DNA from 4 places in the Ruegeria sp. C9 genome. Region 2 is predicted to be linked to each of the others. Evidence: riboswitches for the same ligand, from Rfam matches in the RefSeq annotation. Region 2 holds a riboswitch; each other region holds the start of a gene.
The links. A riboswitch is a leader RNA that binds a small molecule or an ion and turns the genes downstream of it on or off. The one in region 2 is predicted to bind cobalamin.
Positions count from the first base shown of each region.

Region 1: it holds a riboswitch for cobalamin, as region 2 does, so the genes downstream of both, ACR0NE_RS16605 (energy-coupling factor ABC transporter permease) here and ACR0NE_RS01175 (DUF1636 family protein) in region 2, are expected to answer to the same signal.
Region 3: it holds a riboswitch for cobalamin, as region 2 does, so the genes downstream of both, ACR0NE_RS00240 (hypothetical protein) here and ACR0NE_RS01175 (DUF1636 family protein) in region 2, are expected to answer to the same signal.
Region 4: it holds a riboswitch for cobalamin, as region 2 does, so the genes downstream of both, ACR0NE_RS11010 (DUF1636 family protein) here and ACR0NE_RS01175 (DUF1636 family protein) in region 2, are expected to answer to the same signal.

Region 1 is NZ_JBQFRU010000006.1:168,487-172,467, reverse strand. Features, by position in the region: gene ACR0NE_RS16615 (hypothetical protein) at 108-380, shown strand; gene ACR0NE_RS16610 (L,D-transpeptidase) at 422-1,084, opposite strand; cobalamin riboswitch at 1,300-1,512, shown strand; gene ACR0NE_RS16605 (energy-coupling factor ABC transporter permease) at 1,589-2,272, shown strand; gene ACR0NE_RS16600 (transglutaminase-like cysteine peptidase) at 2,378-3,001, opposite strand; gene ACR0NE_RS16595 (AMP-binding protein) at 3,506-3,981, opposite strand, start outside.
Region 2 is NZ_JBQFRU010000001.1:238,551-242,531, forward strand. Features, by position in the region: gene ACR0NE_RS01170 (catalase family protein) at 1-710, opposite strand, end outside; cobalamin riboswitch at 969-1,177, shown strand; gene ACR0NE_RS01175 (DUF1636 family protein) at 1,280-1,636, shown strand; gene ACR0NE_RS01180 (ABC transporter ATP-binding protein) at 1,633-2,418, shown strand; gene ACR0NE_RS01185 (ABC transporter substrate-binding protein) at 2,437-3,384, shown strand; gene ACR0NE_RS01190 (iron ABC transporter permease) at 3,386-3,981, shown strand, end outside.
Region 3 is NZ_JBQFRU010000001.1:50,470-54,450, forward strand. Features, by position in the region: gene rsgA (ribosome small subunit-dependent GTPase A) at 123-1,151, shown strand; gene ACR0NE_RS00235 (alpha/beta fold hydrolase) at 1,188-2,045, opposite strand; cobalamin riboswitch at 2,168-2,387, shown strand; gene ACR0NE_RS00240 (hypothetical protein) at 2,479-2,886, shown strand; gene ACR0NE_RS00245 (phosphatase domain-containing protein) at 2,891-3,391, opposite strand; gene ACR0NE_RS00250 (DNA polymerase III subunit gamma/tau) at 3,564-3,981, shown strand, end outside.
Region 4 is NZ_JBQFRU010000003.1:555,057-559,037, reverse strand. Features, by position in the region: gene ACR0NE_RS11020 (glycosyltransferase family 2 protein) at 1-107, opposite strand, end outside; gene ACR0NE_RS11015 (NAD(P)-dependent oxidoreductase) at 222-1,208, opposite strand; cobalamin riboswitch at 1,314-1,520, shown strand; gene ACR0NE_RS11010 (DUF1636 family protein) at 1,606-1,986, shown strand; gene cobW (cobalamin biosynthesis protein CobW) at 1,983-3,038, shown strand; gene cobN (cobaltochelatase subunit CobN) at 3,044-3,981, shown strand, end outside.

The DNA of each region.
Region 1 (3,981 bases), on a different contig from region 2:
TTCATCCGGGTTCTTTGCCTGCGATATTGTTAGTTCATTTCGTCTTGCGGGCCGGCCGTGTGGATGCAATCTAATTGCAGATGACGCAAAAAATTTGGAATAGATCAATGCAGAAACGGATCGCAATTACCATCACGTTAGTCTCGATTACGGCTGGTTGCTCAGCCCAGTTCACTGGGGCCAAAAGCAAAGCACTTGAACCAGGCAACGTGCCAGATTCGGTCGTAGCGCTGGCAGGGCCGGCGCAGGATTTGACCACAGCGCGCCTCCTGCCCGAAGACAATTGCTTTTGGTATGAGCACAGCGGACCCGTCGAGACGACATTGGTACCATTGCGCGCGACGAATGGCGCTCCGATCTGCATTGCGCGCGACGCCTGATCGAAATGAGGGCAGCGACGTCCATGTACGCTGCCCAATATTCATGAGCGGGCTGTGACGCTATCTTCGGCAGAGTATAGGAAAGCGGTCGAGCCGGTTTTCACGTTTGGGTAGAGGTCATTGATATGAGCCATGATCATTCGCACACATCCAGAACTTGCGCGACCGCCGATGCTTCTTGGCTCAGGCGTGCCGTGAATTCTGAGATATGTGTCTCGGTCTCCAACGTATAGATAAAGGGCACGAGAGCCGAGAGCATTATTCGGCCCGGGCTCCATTCCATTCCGGAATTCCGCGTATTCGGGGTTGCGCTCGATCATTGAAGCGGTTGGTGTCCAGTGTGGCCATTCGACCTTTCGGCGGATAACATAGGTGCCGGGCTCGTAAAGGTTCCCGCGCGCGATCGCTACGCCATAGCGCATTGCGGTCCCGCCTTCTTCGATATGGTAGAGATAGCGCGCGACGGCATCCACATGGATGTCACCTGGAACCAAACCATCATTTGCCGCGACGCGTCTTGGTAAAAAACGGTCATGAACACCCCACGGATTTGAGGTCATTGGATCGTAACCAATTGGCGTGACCTGACTGTCCCAATAGGTCTTCTGCGATGCGGTTGGCCAGGTTTTGGCGATCAATGGACTGGCCGCAGACGCCGAGAACAGCGCTGTGGTGGATTGAATGAAATGGCGCCTTGTAAGCATAGGTCTCGTCCTGGTTCACAAGTTTAACGTATTTGGATCGCACCATCGCGAATTAATTCGAATCTTAAAGCCTCTAGCAGCTAGAGCTTCAAGAGGTTTCAGGTAACGCTTGGTTTACCCAGTTGATCACGTGACCGGTTGCGTGAATCCTGCTTCGGTCGAGTTTACATTGGAATAGGTCGCAAAGACAATTGACACAGGCGAAGCCGCCATTGTAGCGGTGATTTGTTTTCGGTTCCTGATGGCGGAAGCCAAAAGGATTAAAAGGGAATACGGTTCGGTGTTTTCAATGGCGCCAATTCCGTAACTGCCCCCGCAACTGTGAGCGGAGAGCGATGCCAAGACACCACTGGTTCGTAATGGAACCGGGAAGGTTGGCGGAGCGAGCACCCGTGAGTCAGGAGACCTGCCGTAAAGCGCCGGGCTATGCCCAGACTGAACCTGTCGGCCTTACGGTCGATTCAACCTGACAAGCCGCCGGGTGAGGCGGTAGGGAGAAAGAACATGCATATCGAACCGGGCATCGTGAATGGTGCCAAAATCGCGCTTTCCTATGTTACCGCCGCAGGTGCGGCTACTTACGCAGCGAAAGAAACGTTTTCCACATTGCGTGCGAATGGACCTGCATCTTTTGTTATGCGCTCGGTGCTCGCCACCGTTGGGGTTTTCCTTTTCTTCGAAGTCCTGCCGCATTTCCCGGTTGGTGTCTCTGAAGTCCACTTCATCCTGGGGTCGACGCTGTTTCTGCTTCTCGGTGCTGCACCCGCGGCTTTTGGATTGGCAGCTGGTCTCCTGATTCAGGGTGTGTTTTTTGCCCCGTTCGATCTTCCGCAGTACTTCATCAACCTGACCACTCTGCTGGTGCCGCTATTTGCGCTACAGGCACTGGCCAGCCGCATCATCGCACCCGGCACAGCATATGTTGACCTCAAATATGGCCAAGCTCTTGCCCTAAGTGCGACGTATCAGGGAGGAGTAGTCGCATGGGTTGGGTTCTGGGCCTTCTACGGCCAGGGTTTCGGCGCAGAAACCATGGCGTCGGTTCTGTCCTTTGGCGGCGCTTATATGCTGGTAATCGTCATTGAGCCGATTGCTGATCTGGCAGTGCTTGCGGCAGCCAAGGCAATGCGCGGTTTGAACAGTACAGGTCTGGTGACTCCGCGTTTGTACAACGCTGCGAAAGCTTGACCAAAGTTTGAAGCGGTGTCCTAAACTTGGGTTGCCGCGAAACAACCAGTAGTCGCAGGACCAAAATTTTATTGTGGCGCGTCTCTAAGGCGCGCCACATTGTCTTTAGCCGCTAGAAACCTGTACCCAACGATCAGGGTGATTTGGGTCCTGTATTCGTAGGAAAAGATACCTCGTTTCCTTCCACGATTTGATCCTGTTGGTGACATTGTCCAGAATCAAATCGCCTTCACTCGAGCGATAAACTAAAACTGCATGGCCACTGCGATTGGTGTCTAAGACAGTTGCAATAAGTAGCTTCGTAGGATCCAAGCCGTTCTGCATTAGTTCAAACTTCTTTTGCAAAGCGAAATCTTCGCAATCCCCTGACCCCTGCATTGGTAGCGTCCAGTATTCCTTTGTCCCGTATTGGTTTTGATCCGAAACGGCGCGGATCCTCCGATTGACGCGCAAGTTAATCGCTTTAACGATCTGTTTCTCCTGCGCTTCTGGCAGACCAGAAGTACGAGTATTCGCGCACGCCCACGAATAATCTTTGCAGAGTGATTTGGCGCCCGATGGCGCCTGAACCTCTCTATCTAGTTTGATCCAGGGAAGCTCAGAAGCTTGCAATGAAGCGGCGGAGACAAGGTAGCTGCATATGATACAGGCCAACGATAGATAAACTGGTAACCGTTCCGAAAGTTTTTTCTGAGCGGAAGTAGGTTTTGTCATATCTGCTTTCCCCATACTCGTTTCTCCTGGGTATCTGAAGCTACCGAGCCAAGAGAACTCTATTTCAATCTTTTATGTTCATCGACGCATTACAACAGCTTATACAATTTAAAATGCAGAGCAGCAAAGTTCTCGAGCGCGCAGTTATTAGTCGTGATTATGTGGGTGAGCTTAATTGAGATTCTTGCAGCGGCATAGAAGAAAGCCGGCTAGTAGTCCTGGGTTAGAAACGCTTGAGGTTTGTGGCGGATTTGGATGACGCGTCAAGCTGAACATCTTTGTGCAATGAAATGGGTATCAACCGTTCGCCGGGGCGCACCCTAACAGTGTATCTGCGATTATATGTTTCATGCGGCCAGATGTAACTGGCAATTGCAGATTTCCCCTGACCAAGGTGTGCAGGTTTTGATTGGAAATTCTAAAACAATGACTTCGTCGCTACACTCAGTCCTCTGTTAACGCGCACAGCGACGGGAGCGATGAGTTGGGCAGGTTCAGTGGCCTACGAGACATATTGCGTCAGGTTTCTATGATGCGTGCAAGTTTCGTACGATCGACTTTGGAGGCATGACGCTTGTCCATAGGGATGTGCTTAATCGAAATCACATTTGGAACGTCAAAACCAAGCGCAGATTTAGTCCAATCGTCGATGTGATCCGCGGAACCTTGGACGCAAAGTGTGGGGCCTGCTTTGGTATTGATGAGCGCGCATCGATCTACGCCTGGCCATCGCTGTGCCGCGACTTCGATAGCAAAGGGGAAGAGCGTACCTGAAAAGACTTCAATTTCGGACCCGACGTGCCCCCATAACCATAAACGCCCGTCATCATCCAGCGTGCCAGCGTCACCGGTCCGATGCCATATGACACCACCTTCTGCGATTTTGTTGTTCTTTGAGTGGGTCGGGTCCAAATACCCGTCATTCACATGTGCGCCGGCGACCTGAATTTCATTGTCGCGGATGCGGAGCGTGATTTCGGGCACCGGGTATCCCA
Region 2 (3,981 bases):
TCTACCGGATGTGCCGGAACTTTTGGTTTAGCGCTGCGGGCTAGGTATCGGACTGTTAGATCCGGGCCCAGCCGATACGGTGTTGTCGACCAGAAATGGACCTCAAAAGGCGAGTGCATATAGTTCGAGGCGAAATCACTCGCGACGCGAAACTGACGCTTGCCTTCACGAGTGAGGAAGGCTCGAAATCCTGCGCGCAGCCCTTTGGTGATCAACCTAAGGCTCCATTTTCGTCGCCCTTTGATCGCGTGCTGGACCGCTTGTAATGTGGCGACAAGCCTGCCCAATCGCTCATATTCATCGGGGACGTAGCTGGGAAACACATCCTGATCGACCAATACAAAATCGAACTCGTCGCTGAGTTGTGTGGTCCCCAGATGCGCAAGTGCTTCGGCGTCGATCAGCTTGGGGCCAGGCACGTCAAAAAGCTTGATCGCCATCCCGTGGGCATCCGATTTCCGGTCATCCAGATGCGCGCCGTTGGAAAAGCGAAGTGCGGCTGAATAGGCTGCGGGCTGTTCAAACAGGCCGTGACGGAACTGTTCTGGTAGATCGTTTCTGACGGTGAATATTGCAGCCACACACCCGTGACTGCGCCCATGCTGAGCCCTTAAGCGATGGCCTTTCCACCGTGCAACGGCCTCGAGATTGTGGTCAATGACATCATCAACAATATCCGGCGGCAATGCGTTTTGCGAAACATGTGTCAAAGAACCGTCTCCTTGGATAAACCCAGGCAATGATCAAACAGGGGTAAGGTGCTGACAAAGCTAAACCTCTAAATTTGTTCAGCTTACCTCAGATTGTCTAATTTCCAAACACACCAACTATGGACAACCGTGGCCAGACAAATTCGGCGCGCAGCCCAACCCATTCGGTTGGTGCTACGGACACGTGGTTGCCCGCGCTCGATCCTCGACCAGAGTTGAGCGCCTTCGACTTTATCATTGACGTGTCCGGTGTTCTCGGGCACTCAGTCGATTGATGGTTCCCGGTGGCGTTGCCGCGGGATGAAAAGGGAATACGGTGAGGTTTGCCAAAATGGTGCCAATTCCGTAACTGCCCCCGCAACTGTAAGCGGTGAGCAAGGCCAAACAGCCACTGGTCCACAGGGTCGGGAAGGTTGGCCGAGCGCGGACCCGCAAGTCAGGAGACCTGCCATCAGATGTTCAACCAACCCGGGGCGGGGCGTCCTGGAAGGAGGCTTTGATGGCGCGTCAATCGCGTGTTTACATTGTCGGCAGCTTCCGCATGCGCTTGGAAACAGGTGGAGTGGACCATGCCAGATGCGCCTGATCATTTCATTCTAGTCTGCGAAAGCTGCACTGAAGGGCTGCGCCTTGATGAAATTTGCGATGCGTTGACTGGGAAATTACCTCGCAGTTTTGCGATCCGCGCGTCGTCTTGCATGGCAGGCTGCAATAGTCCCAGAACGGTTGGGTTCCAGGCCGTAGGAAAGGCGCAATACCTTTTTGGTGGCATTCAGACCGCGGATGAGGTGCAGGCGCTGGCTGAGTTTGCAGCGCAGTATCGTGAAAGCCCGGATGGCTGGACAAACGCCACTGATCGCCCGCAGGCGTTGTTCAATAAAACCCTCTCGCGCATGCCGCGGATCGAACAGGGGGCATCGCAATGACGTTGCGACCCTTTCTGATTGCCGAAAACCTTGAGTATTATGCCCTTAACGGAGATGTCCTGTTGCAGGGCGTCTCGTTCGAGTTGGACGAGGGTTCCATTCTAGCCATCGCCGGCCCGAACGGGGCGGGGAAAACGACGCTTCTCAATCTGTTGTGCGGCGCTGAGCCGCTGGCACTTGGCGATGTTCGGATCAAAGGACGCAGTCTGAAACAGCTCTCCGCCAAAGAGCGTGCGCGCATGATTGCAGTGGTAGGTCAGCAGGAACTGCCCGATGGACGCTTGGCGTTACGCGATTATGTTGCGCTGGGGCAAATACCCATCCGTGCGGACCGATCTGCCGAAGGCCACACGCAAGAGCTGGACCGGATTTTAGACCTGACCGGTCTCGCCAATCTCGCGGACAAGCGCATGGCCCAACTGTCCGGAGGCGAACGTCAGCGTGCCCATATCGCGCGCGCTTTGGCGCAGAACCCTTCGTTGCTGTTTCTGGACGAACCTACCAACCATCTGGATCCTGATGCAAAAGGGCGGATGCTGTCTTTGGTCGCCGAGCTTGGGATCACCGTGGTCATGATCGTACACGATCTGGTCATGATCCCCGAATTCGCCACACATGTGGCGCTGATGAAATCGACCCGCATGATCGAGTTTGGGTCGGTGGACAAGGTGCTGACACCCGAAAGAGTCCGCGAAACTTTTGGCGTTGATTTCCTCTGCTTTCTCCACGAAGGCCGCGTGATTCCGGCGCTTGATATTCGAAGAACCACAGTCTCAACTTAGTCAAAGGAACACACTGAGATGAAATACATCTGGCCCGTGGCGTTGGCCACCGCCATGGCAAGCGGTGCTGCTGCGCAAGAAGTCACCGTAGACAACTGCGGCGAACCGCTGGTTTTTGATACCGCGCCCGAGCGCCTGGTTGTGCATGACATGAACATGACCGATATGGCCTTTGCGTTGGGTCTGCAGGACAAGATCGTCGGCCTGACCGGCATCACCGGCTGGTACAAGACCAGCCCTGATTTTGATGCCCTGCGCGGCGACATCCCCGAGCTTGCGCCGAAATATCCGACCGTCGAAAACCTGGTGGCGGTTGAACCCGACCTGTTCTTTGCAGGTTGGTACTATGGCATGAAGCCGGGTGGTGATGTGACCCCAGATACATTGGAACCGTTCGGAATCAAGACCTTGGTTCTAACGGAAAGCTGTGTCCATCTGGACAAGGATCGCCCCGAAGCCAGCATGGATCTTCTGTTTGGCGATGTGTTGCGCTTGGGCAAGGTGATGCAAGTCGAAGACAAGGCCGAGGCTCTGGTCTCGGGCTGGAAAGAGCAGCTGGCAGCGATCGAAGCCAAGACTGCTGAACTGCCCAAGCCCCGCGTCTTTCTTCTGGATGGTCCTGCAGATGCTCCGTTTACCGCCGGTAAATTCGCGATTCCCGATGCGATGATCACAGCCGCTGGTGGTGAAAACGTCACTCATGACATGGACACGAGCTGGGGCCGCACTTCGTGGGAGGCCGTTGCCGCATCGAACCCGGAATTCCTGGTTTTGTTGGATTATCAGACCGGCAATGGCGCCGAGGACACCTTCAAGTTCCTGCAGGAACATCCCGTCATGTCGCAGACTGATGCCGTCAAGAACGAACGCTGGATCGGATTGCGCTACGAAGAGCTGACGCCCGGACCGGCAAATATCGAAGCGATCTCGAAGATGGCGCGCGCGATGCATCCGGGTCAGAGCTAATATGGGCCGACTGGGCCTGACGTTGTTGCTGGGGGCGGTCGTTCTGACCGCCCTTTTGCTGATTTCCACGATCTACGGCACAACCTCGATTCCTTTGTCCGACACCTTCACCGCGATATTGCGCGGTACCGGGTTGCAGGACGGAGAGATGTCGCCGCTGCATAGGATCGTATTCGACCTGCGATTGCCCCGCGCGTTGTTTGCAGCCGTGATCGGTGCCGGGCTGGGCATCGTTGGCGTGGTGCTGCAAACGACCACACGTAATGACCTTGCCGATCCATTTCTGTTCGGCCTGTCCTCGGGTGCGGCAGCGGGGGCGGTGTTTGTAATTACCGTGACCGGAGATATTCTGGGTTTCTGGACTCTGCCTCTGGCTGCCTTTTGCGGCGGTCTTGTGGCGTCGGGCATCGTGCTGGCGCTGGTTCATGGGCTTCGCACCAGCGCACCGGAAAAGCTGATCCTTGCGGGTCTGGCTGTGTCATTTTTGTTTTCGGCCATCACCAACTATCTGATCTTCGCCGGTGATAGCCGCGCCGCCCATTCTGTCATCTTCTGGATGCTGGGGGGGCTGGGCCTGGCCCGTTGGGAGACGTTCCC
Region 3 (3,981 bases), 190 kb from region 2:
GCAAATTCCCTTCGGGCAGACCGGTTCTGATCCTTTCCGATCAACTGACTGCCTGAACACATCACCAGCGGATGCGCGATTGCCATCCGGCGGGATTGCTGTTTCTGATCACAGGCAGACCAATGTTACTTTCCTTATCGGACCTCGGATGGTCCTCTCATTTCGCGGCTCAGCATGCGGCTGATCCGTCACTTCTACCGTATCGCATCTCGGCCGTACACCGGGATCGACTGATCGGGCTGAGCCCTGAAGGTGAATCGCCTTTGTTATCTCTGGATCAATCAACCGGCGCATATGCCGTTGGGGATTGGGTTCTGGCGGATGAAAACAAACGCATACGCCGAGTGCTGGACCGGCGCAGCCTGCTGCAGCGCCGGGCCGCAGGTACAGGGGCAGCGGCGCAGCTGATTGCTGCAAATGTTGATGTGCTGTTCATCGTTAGTTCCTGCAACGCCGATTTCAATATGCCACGATTGGAGCGGTATCTTGCGCTGGCACATCAGGCAGGCTGCTATCCGGTGGTCGTTCTGACCAAATCGGACATGTGCGATGATCCGAGCCTTTATGTAGATCAAGCCCAATCGCTCGCCCCGTTTCTGACGGTACTTGCGGTCAACGCGCTGGATCACGGCGATCTCGAACAAGTTCTGTCGTGGTGTCCGAAAGGACAAACCAGCGCCTTGCTTGGATCATCCGGCGTTGGGAAAACGACGCTCGCCAACGGGATGACGGGGCAGGATCAGGCCACCGCAGGTATTCGCGAAGACGATGCGCGCGGCAGGCACACAACAACCTCACGCGCCTTGCATCGCATGCACAATGGCGGCTGGCTGATCGATACGCCCGGCCTGCGCGCGTTACGTCTGCTAGATGCGCAAGAGGGGTTGGATGAGGTGTTCTCGGACATCTCAGACCTCAGCCTGAATTGCCGCTTCTCGGATTGTCAGCACGAGACCGAGCCCGGATGTGCGGTGCAGGCGGCAATCGACGCTGGTACGCTTGATCCCGCGCGGCTGGACCGCTGGCGCAAGCTGCGGCGCGAAGACCAACACAATTCCGCTTCGGTGGCGCAGGCCCGCGCCCGCGACAAGGCGTTCGGCAAGATGGTGCGCAGCGTGATGCACGAGAAAAAATCCCGTAAAGGGCTATAACGAAGCCGGGCACCGACCTACCGGTGCCCAGCGCTATCAGGCGATCAGTCTAGGCCAGACTGCCGCATTCCGTCTTGCGAATGCACCGATATGGCCGATCTTGGACACTCCTAATTCGCTTGGTGCAAGCAGATGGCGCCCGGCTTTGGGTCCATAGAGATCGGCAAGACGCCAGACAGCATCCGGCGGCACCATTTCATCATCTGCGAAGGTAAACAGATCGACACGTTTGCCCAAGTCTTTCCAGCGGGCGGCGGGCAGTGTCGTGCCGATCTCTGGCACATAGCTTTTGGGGGCGGTGCACCATTTGCGCCATTGCCAATAGACTTGGGCAGGCAGGTCCGATCCAAACCCGACCAACCGCCCGGGCAGGTAGCCAAGCGCCTTGACCACCAGCGGCGCGTGACCATACCAGAACAACGCCGCCAAAGCGCGATAAGGCCAAGGGTGATCCGCCAGCGTTACCAGACCCGAACAGACACAGATCATCCTGTCGATCTGATCGATATCGGGTTGGATCGGGCCAAACATTCCGCCCAAGGAATGACCGATGCTCCATAGCTTGGCCTGCGGAAATCGTCGGCGCATCTCGGCCCGGGCGGCTGGAATGTCGATCAACGCCCAATCGGCCATGGTGACATTTGACCGCTTTTGCGAACCCACCAAAGAGTGACCAAAATCCCGGTAATCGTAAGTCAGGCAGGCCATGCCCTGTTCTTCGGCGAGCCACCGGGCGAAGTGCTGATAGTAATCCCTTGGCACCCCAGTCGCACCGTTTATGACGACCACCTTTTCGGGGTCGGCTACCGGACGGTAAAGACGCGCCGACAGCATTGCCGGGCCGGACGGGATTTGAAAATCCTCGGTCACAACCGCCAGCTGCGTGTCCAACATGGTGCCCTCCAATACCGACTGAACTGATCAGTTCACCCGAAGCGCCTCAAGTCAAGGTTGACGTGGCTGGACCGTACGTCACTTGCCTGACGCAATCTTCTTGACTCGGGCACGGCGCAGCCGCTAGCCATGTCGCGATGGTTCTCGCGCCCAATCGGGCCGGGATGAAAAGGGAACACGGTGCGGTTCTGCCCGGATAAATCCGGAAAGAACCTAGTCCGAGACTGCCCCCGCAACTGTAAGCGGAGAGCAATGCCGAGATACCACTGGCCTTGAAGGCTGGGAAGGTCGGCAAAGCGATGACCCGCAAGTCAGGAGACCTGCCATCAGATGTAGAACCGAAACTCGGGCGGGGTGTCCGGGACGGGTTTGATCGTGCTCCGCAACGACCAACCTGTGCCACGCCCTCGCCTTGCGCGCGGAGGGCGCATTGATGATCTGGAAGACCAAAACACACGAATTCGCGGCGACCGTGTGCCAACGTACTGGCGCACCCTGCCCCGCATTGGCACAGATGGCGCGGGCTCTGACGCAGGCCATGTCCGCCACAAAACCGGTCACGAAAACTGAGTTTGAGATTGAAGGCACCATAGATCTGTCGCACTGCCCGGAAGGATGCACCGCCCGCTTTCGCGCCCAATGCGACCAGATACGTGTATTCTGCGGAACCGATCCTGAAATCGATACCGGCCGGCTGGATGACTACGCAGACATGATGTTCGGAACCGAGTACCGCAGCCTACCCGCAGACCTGCTAAGGAATCCTCCTTGCGCCATGCTTGAGGCTTCGCTTCTGGTGCAGCACAACGGTGGCGAAATCTCGCCACATGTTGGTGTCTGAGCCGTCAAACGGCTTGAACACGGGCCGGTTCAACGGCCCAAAGCATCTGGGCATTTGTCTCGACTGCGCAAGGACGCACCGTACGCAATCGCTTCAATGCCGCCTCAGGCCGTTCACCGCATTCAACCATCAGACGCAGAACCACCATCCCGGATCGGCCACAGCCACCACGGCAATGCACTAGCACACGGCCACCACCTGACAACGCCTGACGGGCAGTCGCGCCAACGCGGGGCCAGCGGTCCAAAATCTCTTTGGGTGGCGTGCCAAAATCTTCGATCGGCAAATGCACCCATCTGCTGGCACGCCCCTGAATATCAGCGCCAAAATTCCGCGCACCATCCTGAATCATCTCGACCTCAGTGGTCATCGAGATCACAAGTCCCGGCTTCCAGTCTGCGATAAGATCAAGGTCTTCTGTATACGTTCCTCCACGCCCAGGCATCGAGGACAAGGCCAAGGTGCCTCCGCCAACCTGCAACGCATAAACCACCAGTTGCGACATAATCTCCCCCCAAACAAACTTCACCCAACAACATACTGGTCCAGTAAATAGAATAGAGTGGATTTTAGCCGCATACCCACGCATTCCAAAATGAAAATCGTCCCGGCTGGCTGTGGACGCGGGCGGCGAGGGCCTCTACGCTGCGGCGTAACGCGAATCCGACAGAGCAGACATGACCGAGACGCCCAGCCCCGCCTACCAGGTTCTTGCCCGTAAATACCGCCCCGAAACCTTTGCCGATCTGGTCGGTCAGGACGCCATGGTGCGCACTCTGAAAAACGCCTTCGAGGCGGACCGGATCGCGCAGGCCTTCATCATGACCGGTATCCGCGGTACCGGCAAGACGACGACCGCTCGGATCATAGCCAAGGGTATGAACTGCATCGGTCCCGATGGCAGCGGCGGCCCTACCACCGAACCCTGCGGTCAATGTGAACACTGCGTAGCCATCATGGAGGGCCGCCATGTCGATGTGATGGAGATGGACGCCGCCAGCCGCACCGGTGTCAATGACATCCGCGAGATCATCGACAGCGTACGCTATCGCGCTGCGTCCGCGCGCTACAAGATCTATATCATCGACGAGGTTC
Region 4 (3,981 bases), on a different contig from region 2:
ATCAGAATGTCATCAAAACCGATTGCGTGGTTGTAGGCCACCCAATCGATCATGAAAGGCCCTTCGTTTTTCATCGTTGTTACGATGAGAAAGGTCTCATTCGTCATAAGTTATTCTCTTGCCTGTGCCGGTGTCGGACTCCTGTTGATCTGTTTAGAATAGCCCCAGAATTTTGTCCAACCAGGTCGCCAGACAGCCGCAACACTTGCCGATTATTTGATCTACCGATTCTGCGGGATCACCTCATAACCCGGTTCTTCTGGCTCGTCGTCCAGCATCTCGGTTGGAAACCCTGGCGCCTGGATCTCCAGTCCGGTCGCGTCCTCTAGCCGCCTGATGATGTTCGGGGACAGTTCACGCTCACCATATCGCGCGATGCCATCTTCGAAAATCTTGATCATCAATGGGTTTATCTCAAGGGGAACTCCGGCACGGTCGGCGACCTCCTGAAACAGACCGATATCTTTTTTCACCAGGTCCATGGTGAAGGAAATATCGCGCGAGCCGTTCAGGATGACCTGACTTTCGGTCTCGTGCACGAAGGATGTGCCTGACGATATCTTGATCGCCTCATAGGTGGTTCCAAGGTCCATGCCGGCGGCCTTGGCTGTCACCAATGCCTCGGCGCAGGTGATCAGGTTGGCGGTCGCCAGATAATTGGTCAACACCTTCAGAACAGAGGCCGAGCCCAGATCGCCCGTGTGCAAAATGCGCCGCCCCATGGTGGTCAGGAATGGCAGGATACGTTCAAAAGTCTCACGATCACAGCCTGCGAAGATCGAGATATTACCCGTCGCTGCCCGGTGACATCCGCCCGAAACCGGGCAATCCACCGCTGCGCCGCCTCGTTCGATGACCATTGCGCCAAGGCGTTTGACTTCGGCTTCGTCGGTGGTCGACATTTCCATCCAGATTTTGCCAGGGCCGACCTCTGGCAACATTTCCTGCATCACCGCATCCGAGGCCGCAGGAGAAGGCAAACAGGTTATAACAGCATCGCAATCGCGCATCAGTTGCGCCGGGCTTTTGGCGGCTTTGGCACCCTTGGCGACGAATTCGGTCACCAGATCCGGGTTCAGGTCATGAACCGTCAGATCGATACCGTTTCGTAGCAGCGATCCAGATAGCTTGCCCCCTACATTCCCCAGCCCGATAAACCCTACTTTCATGCGCGGTATCCTCCTGTTCGCATCTTGCTGCCATGCCAGCACGTCGTTGCAGAAGTATCATGCCGCCCAGCGACCCCGACAGGTCGCTTTTTATCCGCTTTTTCACGGATCGGCGCGACTCGCTTGACAAGCAACCCTGCCCTGCCGCATGTCCCTTTCGTTGGTGTCTGCGAGAGCAGATGAAAAGGGAATGCGTCAGCGGTTTTTGCCGTCAAACGCAGCCGCCCCCGCGACCGTGACCGGAGAGGGTGCCCAAAGCCACTGGCAGTATGGCCGGGAAGGCGGGACATCCGACAGAGGCCTCCTCTGACATCCGCAAGCCGGGAGACCTGCCAACGCCCGAAGATGAAACCGGACGGGGTGTTCCGGTGTGGGGCTGTGATCGGCCCGCATGAAACCCCGTCCCCCACGAAGAGGATTTGGGGGGATGAGAGACATGACCGAGACCGCACCGGTCGAACTGCTGGTTTGCACTACCTGCCGTCGCGGGCTGCCTGTCGAGGATGACGCCCAGCGCCCCGGCACGTTGCTGCACAAGGCGCTTGAACAGGCGGGCCTGCCCGAAGGCATTACCTTGAAAGCTGTGGAATGCCTGTCGAATTGCGATGAAGGCTGCTCGATCGTGCTACGCGGAGGACCGGATCGCTGGACTTTCGTGTATGAGCATCTGAACGAGATCGACCATGTCGAAACCATCGTCGAAGGCGCAGCCAAATACCTCGCCACCGAGGACGGTTTGGTCAAATGGCGCGAACGTCCCGAACATTTCCGCAAAAACTGTGCGGCCCGCATTCCCCCGATTGGAGCCCTGAAATGAGCAATCTCGAGAAACTCCCCGTCACTGTGATCACCGGCTTTTTGGGCTCGGGCAAAACCACACTGGTGCGCCATCTGATGCAGAACCCGCAGGGCAAGCGTCTGGCGGTGGTCGTCAACGAATTCGGCGATGTCGGCGTCGATGGCGATATCCTGAAGTCCTGCGCCATTCCTGATTGCCCGGCGGAAAACATCATGGAACTGGCCAATGGTTGCATCTGCTGCACCGTGGCCGATGATTTCATCCCGACCATTGAAGCCCTGATGGCACTAGAGCCGCGCCCCGATCACATCCTGATCGAAACCTCCGGTCTTGCCCTGCCAAAACCGCTGCTGAAGGCGTTCGACTGGCCCGATATCCGCTCGAAAATCACCGTCGATGGCGTGATTGCTCTGGCCGATGCCGAGGCCGTGGCCGCTGGTCGGTTCGCTCCGAATGTCGAGGCGGTGGATGCGCAACGCATGGCAGATGACTCGATTGATCATGAAACTCCCTTGTCCGAGGTGTTCGAGGATCAGATTTCCTGCGCCGACATCATTCTGCTGACCAAGCCCGATCTGGCTGGCCCGGAAGGCGTTGCGAAAGCGAAAGAGATCATCGCCGCCGAAGCGCCCCGCCCCATGCCCGTTGTCGAAGTGGCCGAGGGTGCCGTGGACGTCCGCGTCGTACTGGGTCTAGAAGCCGCGGCCGAGGATGACATGGACGCGCGTCCCAGCCATCACGACGGCCATCACGATCACGAGCATGACGATTTCGAAAGCATCATCGTTGAACTGCCCGAGCAAACCGATCCGATTGATCTGGTCGCCAAGATTGAGCGATTGGCCAACGAGTTGAATATCCTGCGCGTCAAAGGCTATGCCGCCGTTCAGGGCAAGCCCATGCGCCTACTGGTTCAGGCCGTCGGTGCGCGCGTGCGTCACCAATATGACCGCCCGTGGGAGCCCGGCGAAGACCGTCGCTCGCGCCTTGTGGTCATTGCCGAGCATGACGATATCAAAGAGGCCGAGATCCGCGATATCCTCGTGGGTGTAACCGAGGCTGCCGAGTAAGACTTATGCACGTCGTCTTCCGCGAAAGCCATGGGCTCGAAGAAACCGAGACCCCGACCGATCTGGGCCAAAGCCCGGCGGACCTGGTGGTGCTGTCCTTTTCCGACAGTGACCTTGGCGCTTTCGCGGCGGGATGGCATCGTGGAGGTGGGCCTGAAGGACGCATGCCAACGATGCGGCTGGCCAATCTGACGGCGCTGAAGCATCCCCTCTCAGTCGACACCTATGTCGAGCAGACACTGGAGGGCGCAAAGGGCATCCTGATCCGTCTGATCGGTGGAGTGCCCTATTGGGCCTACGGCTTGCAGCAGGTTCTGGCGCTGGCGCAGGCCAAAGGGATTGCACTGGCCGTACTGCCCGCAGACGGTCGCGAGGATACGCGGCTGGATGATTACTCTACCCTGCCTGTCTCGACCCTGCGGCGGCTGGCGCATCTGTGCGACACCGGCGGTGAGGTCGCGGCGCAGGCCGCTCTGGCGCAGATGGCACTGGCTGCGGGGTTGTATGCAGGTCCGGTCATGGGCGCCAAGACCATCCCCGAATGCGGTGCCTGGTGCCCAGATCACGGCGTGATCCCTGCAGAAAACGCTCTGCCCGGTGATGCGAAACGTATCATCGTAACCTTCTATCGTGCTTATCTGACCTCGGCGGACACAGCCCCAATCGCAGCGCTGATCCGCAGCTTGCGCGCGCGAGGTTTTGAGGCCGTCGGCCTGTTTGCCCCGTCGCTCAAAGCACCAAATGCCGCCGATTGGCTGCGCGAGACTATTGTAGCGCTGAAGCCTTCGGCGATCGTCAACGCCACCTCATTCTCAGGCAAGGGCGCATCAGGCACCTCACCTCTCGATGTGGCAGAGGTGCCGGTCTTTCAGGTGGCGCTGGCCACCTCACGCCGCAAAGCGTGGGCCGAAGCGGAACGTGGCCTTTCACCAGCTGATCTTGC